Sorangium aterium: one gene and its partner. The protein of the gene in region 2 binds, or shares a complex with, the protein of the main gene of each other region. Links are inferred from orthologs where the notes say so. Each region holds a gene or a part of one and is shown on either strand. Other genes may lie near its edges. The genes, in order: POL72_RS37970 and POL72_RS12445.

Region 1 (3,148 bases), on a different replicon or contig from region 2:
GATGGCTGGTGTTCGTGAAAAGCTGTTGACGGCATCGGACCTCGCAGCCTTGTGCGAGGTCGACTTGAAGACAATCCATAACTGGGTAGATCGAGGGAGGATTGCCCATTTCCGTACGCCGGGGAGACACTTGCGCTTCAAGGCCGCGGACGTGGCCGAGTTCCTCCGTGCGTGGGGCTATTCGGTGCCCCGGGAGCTCGCCAAGGCGACCTCCAAGTCGATGATGGCCATCGGCACCAAGGATACGATGGCCCACGTGGCGCGAGCCCTCGGGGAAGGCGTGCCCATCCGGCACGCGAGCCACCCGTATGACGCGCTGATCTTCGCGGGGGCGGACCCCGCGGACGTGTACATCGTCGACGTGCGGGCGGTGTCCAGCGACGTGGACGTCCCCTCCCTCTTCGAGGCGCTCCATCGAGCGAACTCGCAGGGGACGTTCGTCGCTTTGTCGGATGAGCCGATCAGCCTGCCGTCGTTCGTCGGCCGGATCGGCCGAAGCGACGCGCAGCAGCTGAAGGGCCTCCTCATGCCCGAAGCGGCCGCGCAGACGGCGACGCCGCTCCAGGCGGCGAGCGGTCCGGCGTCGGAAGAGCCGCCGCGGAGCCTCGCCGCAGGCGGGTCTTCACGCTGAGCCAGGGCCCCCGGCCGTCCTACGCCCGGCAGAAGAGGCTGGGCTAGGACGGCCGGTCGCGCCCGAGCAGGCTCCGCCAGGAGCCGCAGCACAGCCGCAGCAGTGCAGAGCGAGCCGCTGAGGTCAGAACCCCCTCCCGCAGCACAACCCGGGGCCGGTTGATGGGTCGCTCGCAACCCCGCTGCAGGGTCCGCGTCGGCGCCTCCTGGAGGAAGACGCGCTCGAGGAGCATGGCTCCTCGGACGGAGCGCTTCAGCTTCCAGCGATGGTCATGGAGGAGACCCGGAACGTCGGCGAGCACGTCGACGTCCGGAGATCGAGGTCGTCCCCGACGGCGTCGATCCGCTGCAAGAGCTCGTCGAGGTTCAGCGAGATGGTCACCTCGCTCACGGGGTAAGCGAGCTCTCCGTTCTCGATCCAGAAGCCGGACGCACCCCGGGAGAAGTCGCCGGTCACGGCGTTGAAGCCGAAGCCCATCATCTCGGTGACGTACAGCCCGCGCGGCGTGGAACGCACGATCTCCGCCGCTGGCGTGGAGGTGGGCTGGAGGAGGAAGTTCGACGTGGACGGCCCGACGCCGCCGCCAGCGCCGCGCGAGGCGCTGGCGGTCGGCGGGCGCTTGAGCTTCCGGCCGCTGTAGCTGTCGCAGAGGTAAGTCTTCAGGACGCCTTGCTCGACCACGACGTTGCGCCGGGCGAGGAGGCCCTCGCCGTCGAACGGGCGCGAGCCGGGCGCGCGCGGGATCAGCGGATCGTCGACGATCGTGATGAGATCGCTGGCGATGCGCGTCTCCTCGCGGCCGACGAGGTAGCTCGACTTGCGCCAGATCGAGCTGCCCATGATGCAGGAGCCGAGCAACCCGAGCATCGACCGGGCGACGTCCGGGTCGAAGACGACGGGCGCCTCGCAGGTCGGCACCTTGCGGGCGCCGAGCTTGCGCAGCGTCCGGCGCGCCGCCTCGCGGCCCACGGCGTCCGGGGCGTCCAGGTCGGCGAGGTGGCGCCGGCCGGTGAAGTAGAAGCCGCGGCGCTTCTTGTCGCCGCTGTCGTCGGCGACCGGGGAGACAACGAGCTGCGCGTACGAGCCGGCGAAGCCGCCGCGGAACCCGCCGGACAGGACGAGGGCGAAGGCGCCCGCGCTCCGCGAGAACGTCGCGCCCTCGCTGTTCGTGATCCGCGGGTCGGCGTCGCGCGCCGCTTGCTCGCCTCGGCGCGCGATGTCGATCGCCTGCGCGGCCGTGACCTCCCCGCCGGAGGGATCGTAGAGATCGAGCGCGGGGAAGGGCCCCTTGGCGATGAGCTCCGGATCGGCGGGGCCGGCGAACGCGTCCTCCTGGGAGATGTCGGCGAGCTCCAGCGCGTCCGCCACGAAGCGATCGATGCCGCGGGGCGTGAGGTCGGACGTCGAGGTCAGCGCGACGCGCTGCTTCTTGATGATCCTCATGCCGAGGCCCTTGTGGACGGCCTCCTCGACGAGCTCGGGCTCGCCGAGGCGCACCTTGGTGGTGAGCTCGGAGCCGGAGCGGGCGATCGCCTCCGCGACGTCGGCGCCGCCCTTCCTGGCGCGCGTCACGACCTGCTCGGCGAGCTCCATGAGTTCCTCGACCTGCTGCTCCACGCGGGCTCGTTCGGACATGGGGCGACAGGGTGGTGGAGCGGGCTGGCTCCGTCAACGCGGTGACGCGGTCGCCTCGCGGCGCGCTCCCCCCCGCGCGCGAGATCCCCGCGCGCGGGGGGGCGTCTCAGCCCGGCCGGTTGGAGCGCCCTCCGCTACCGACGCCGAGCCGCCGCTGAGGGCGTGCCGAGGCGGGCCGGGGCGGAACGACCTCAGGCGCCGGCTCGCTCGGGGCGGCGCGGGGGCGCGCGCCGGGGGAGGGCTCGGCCTTCGGCCCGCCCCCCGCGGGCTCGCGCCGGAGGAGGGCGCTCACGGTGGCCGCGAAGCCGGCGGCCAGCATGGTGTACATCCAGAGGAGCGCATAGCCGAGCGGACCGCCGGCGACCGGGTGGACGCCGAAGTCGCCCTCGACCTGCCGGTAGGTGCCGTCGAGCGCGAGCCGCCGCGACAGGGCCACGACGGCAAGCAGGGCGATCGACAGCGGCGCGCCGGCGAGGACGGCGAGCGCGCGGACCGCGCGCTGGGCGGTCCACCTGCCGCCAGCGCTCCCGGCGAAGCGATTCGCGGCGGCGAAGCCGGCGGGCACCGAGGCGGCGTTGACGAGGACGAGCACGAGGTCGACGGCGGACGGGATGCGGCGCGTGTCGACGAGGTACGCGAAGCTCCAGTCAGGGGCGAACACGAGGAAGTACGCGCAAACCGGCGCGAAGACGAGGCAGGCGAACAGGGAGACGAGCACGAGCGGCCGAGCGCGCGCGCCCGGCGCTAGCCGAGGCTCCGCCGCGCGCAGCGCGCCCAGGCGGTGAGGGGCTGCAGCGCTGAACCAGGCGAGCAGCGCGCCGAGAGCAAAGCCGACGAGGGGAGCGACGAAGGCGGGCACGCGGCGCCGAAAGTAGTCCTGTC
Region 2 (3,196 bases):
TTCCGCTCGACAAGCTTCTGCGCGGTCTGGAGTACCTTGTCGCGATCGACCGCCACGGCGATGGGAATCTCCTGCTGAGGGCAGCAAGGCGTTGCTCGGGCGCCTCGTCGGCATCCCTCACCTCGCCTAAAAAACACCTAGCCAATCCCGCCACCACGTACAAGCGCGCGGCGCCGGAAGTTCCGGAAGCTACCGCGAAGGTGCTTGTTTGCAGTGTGCGGCCCCCCGGGGGCCCCCTGTCTGGCGACGCGGCGACCGCCTGGCGCGGTGGCCGCGAGCCCCCGCCCCGGTCGGACGCTGGGCGGTCCGGTCGAGGCGCGTCGAAGAGCGCGCCCTACCCTGTAGGAACGCGCTGAACGGCCGGGGATTCGCGAAGATCGCGGGGAAGGTGGCGAGCGCCGCCATTCCCGCGAAGACAGCGTTAAGCCTAGCAGTCGAGCGGCCTTGTTGCACATTTCGTGAGATCTTCCGCGACCCGCGGTCGCTTCGCTGGCGGTAGCGCGGTCGCGCGACCCCGCGATCGCGGCGTGGGCGTCGGGCGTGGGCGCGCGGGCGATGTATGCGCGCCGCGCCGGATGAAAGGGCAGGGGGTAGGTCGCGAGCTCGGCCGTCGGCGGGGGCGGGCGCGGGCGTCGGCGGGAGGGCGCTCCGGACCGCCGCCGTTTCTCGACCGTCCCGGCGAATGGACCTAGAGTTGGGCACCATGTCGCGCAGCCAGGCCTACCGTGCCCCGTTCGCTCCTGGAGAGGAAAATGCCGTCGACGCCGCGCTTTGCGAGCGGCTCCTCTCCGTCGCCCTGTCCAAGGGAGGTGATTACGCTGACCTCTTCTTCGAGTACCGCGCCGGAGGCGGGTTCACCTTCGACGAAGGGATCCTGAAGGCGGCGTCGCGCGGGGTGTCGATGGGGGTCGGCGTCCGCGTCCAGCGAGGAGACGCGACCGGGTACGCGTACACGGAGGACCTCACCTGGGACGCGATGCGGCGCGCGGCCGAGACGGCGGCGCAGATCGCGACGGGCTCCGGCGGCAAGGAGAAGATCGAGCTCAGGCGCCGCGAGCTGCCGACCCGCTACGAGCTGCCCAGCATCTCGCTCGACGCCCCCGGGCTCGCGAAGCGCGCGCTGCTCGAGCGCGCGAGCGCCGCGGCGCTCGCCTACGATCCCAGCATCGTCAAGGCGGAGGCGAGCTTCGTCGAGGAGGTGCGCGAGGTCCTCGTGGCCACGAGCGACGGGCGGATGGCGCACGACGTCCAGCCGCTCATCCGCTTCGGCGTGCGGGCGCTCGCCGAGCGCAGCGGAAAGCGCCAGGAAGGATCGAGCGGCGGCGGCGGGCGCATGACGACGGCCTACTTCGAGGGCAAGTCGCCGGAGTGGCACGCCGAGGAGGCCGCCCGGCAGGCGGTCGCGATGCTCGACGCCCGCGACGCGCCCGCGGGCGAGATGAACGTCGTGCTCGCCCCGGGCGACAGCGGCATCCTGCTCCACGAGGCGGTGGGGCACGGGCTCGAGGCGGACTTCAACCGCAAGGGGACCAGCAACTACGCGGGACAGGTCGGCAAGGACGTCGCGAGCCCGCTCTGCACGGTGGTGGACGACGCGACGCTCCTGCAGTCGCGCGGCACGATCAACGTGGACGACGAGGGCCACGAGCCCGAGCGCAGCACGCTCATCGAGAACGGCAAGCTCGTCGGGTACATGCACGACCGGCTCTCGGCCCGGCACTTCGGGCTCACGCCGACCGGCAACGGGCGTCGCGAGAGCTTCGCCGCCGCGCCGATGCCCAGGATGACGAACACCATCCTGCTCGCGGGCCCGCACGATCCCGAGGAGATCGTGAGGTCCGTGAAGCGCGGCGTCTTCGCGAAGAAGTTCGGCGGCGGCCAGGTCGACATCTCGAACGGCGATTTCGTGTTCTCGCTGACCGAGAGCTACCTCATCGAGGACGGCAAGCTGACCGCGCCGCTCAAGGGCGTGAACCTCATCGGCAACGGCCCCGAGGTGCTCCGGCGCGTCACCATGCTCGGCCACGACGTGGCCGTCTCCGACGGCATCTGGACGTGCGGCAAGGACGGACAGAGCGTCCCCGTGGGTGTTGGCTGCCCCACAATCAAGATCGATCTCATCACGGTCGGCGGAACGCGGATCGGCTGATTTTCAAGGCTGGAACGCCAGGCGGAAGGTAAGCACGACAGCGGGATTGGTGGGTTTAGCGCGGTGCGTCTTGCCGGCCCGCCGTGACACCCGTATACGGGGCGTTCATGGCGCGTCGCTCGTTCATAGCCATCGTTGGACACGGACCGGATCTGGAGCGCGACGAGGGTGCCGCATCGGTCTTGCGCTCGCTGGGCGCTGACGTGCGGACCCTGGATCTCTGGGACGATCCACCGCGGCTCTTCCACGACGACGAGAGCAAGGCACGGGCGATCGTCGTCGAGGCGCTCGACAGGCCGGATCTGGCCGCCGCGGCGCTTCGCGCGCTGCGCCGCGAGCCGCGCCTCGAGGAGGTCGGCGCGCTGGTCGCCGTGAGCGTCGCGCAGATCGCGCGGATCGAGCCGTCGAGCGGCTTCGACGACTTCCTGCTCGTGCCGTACGTGCCCGCCGAGCTCTACGCGCGCGTGCGCCTCGTCGAGTGGCGCCGCAGCGAGTTCGCGACCGAGGAGCGGGTGAAGGTGGGCGCGATCGTCATCGACCGCGCGGCCCATGACGTCTCGGTCGGCGGCATGCATGTGCCGCTCACCGCGAAGGAATTCGCGCTGCTCTCGTACGTGTGCGAGCGCCGCGGAAAAGTTGTGTCGCGGACAGAGCTCCTCCGCCGTGTCTGGGGCAGCCAGTACGAGGGCGGCGCGCGGACCGTCGACATCCACGTGAGGCGCCTCAGGGCGAAGCTCGGCGCGGCGCTGCCCCTCGTCACGCTGCGCGGGGCCGGGTACCGCCTCGAGTCGCCGATCCCCGGCGCCGGTGGTCCCGAGGGCGGCGACGCGAGCAGGGCGCTCCAGCGAAGCGGGGCCGGCGAGGAGGCCCAGGGCGACGAGCGCGGGGAGCTGCGCGACGAGGACGAGGACGAGGAGAGCGACGACGAGGGCGACGAGGACGAGGGCGGCGAGGACGGCGAGGACGAGGAATCCGCGCAAGCCGAGCGGCGAGCGGGGCCGTCTGCGCACGACGCTGCGCCGCCCGGGCGCGAGCGGCGCATCACCC

Evidence for each region.
Region 1: the proteins of POL72_RS12445 (region 2) and POL72_RS37970 are in contact, whole or in part, in a solved structure (PDB 5NJ9), measured with the Escherichia coli proteins. The link is inferred for Sorangium aterium from one-to-one orthologs.

The regions. Positions count from the first base shown.
Region 1 is NZ_JAQNDK010000004.1:1,724,319-1,727,466, forward strand. Bases 67-2,904 are described here. They hold POL72_RS37970 (TldD/PmbA family protein), read right to left. Parts: upstream 2,249-2,904; coding sequence 884-2,248; downstream 67-883. Other genes in these bases: POL72_RS37965 (helix-turn-helix domain-containing protein), read left to right, coding at 67-631; POL72_RS37975 (hypothetical protein), read right to left, coding at 2,373-2,904. Also shown: more of POL72_RS37965, read left to right, coding at 2-66; more of POL72_RS37975, read right to left, coding at 2,905-3,125.
Region 2 is NZ_JAQNDK010000001.1:3,362,933-3,366,128, reverse strand. Bases 41-2,926 are described here. They hold POL72_RS12445 (TldD/PmbA family protein), read left to right. Parts: upstream 41-703; coding sequence 704-2,149; downstream 2,150-2,926. Other genes in these bases: POL72_RS12440 (winged helix-turn-helix domain-containing protein), read left to right, coding at 2,353-2,926; POL72_RS12450 (tetratricopeptide repeat protein), read right to left, coding at 41-56. In the rest of the region: more of POL72_RS12450, read right to left, coding at 1-40; more of POL72_RS12440, read left to right, coding at 2,927-3,196. UniProt on the Escherichia coli protein: Metalloprotease involved in CcdA degradation. Suppresses the inhibitory activity of the carbon storage regulator (CsrA).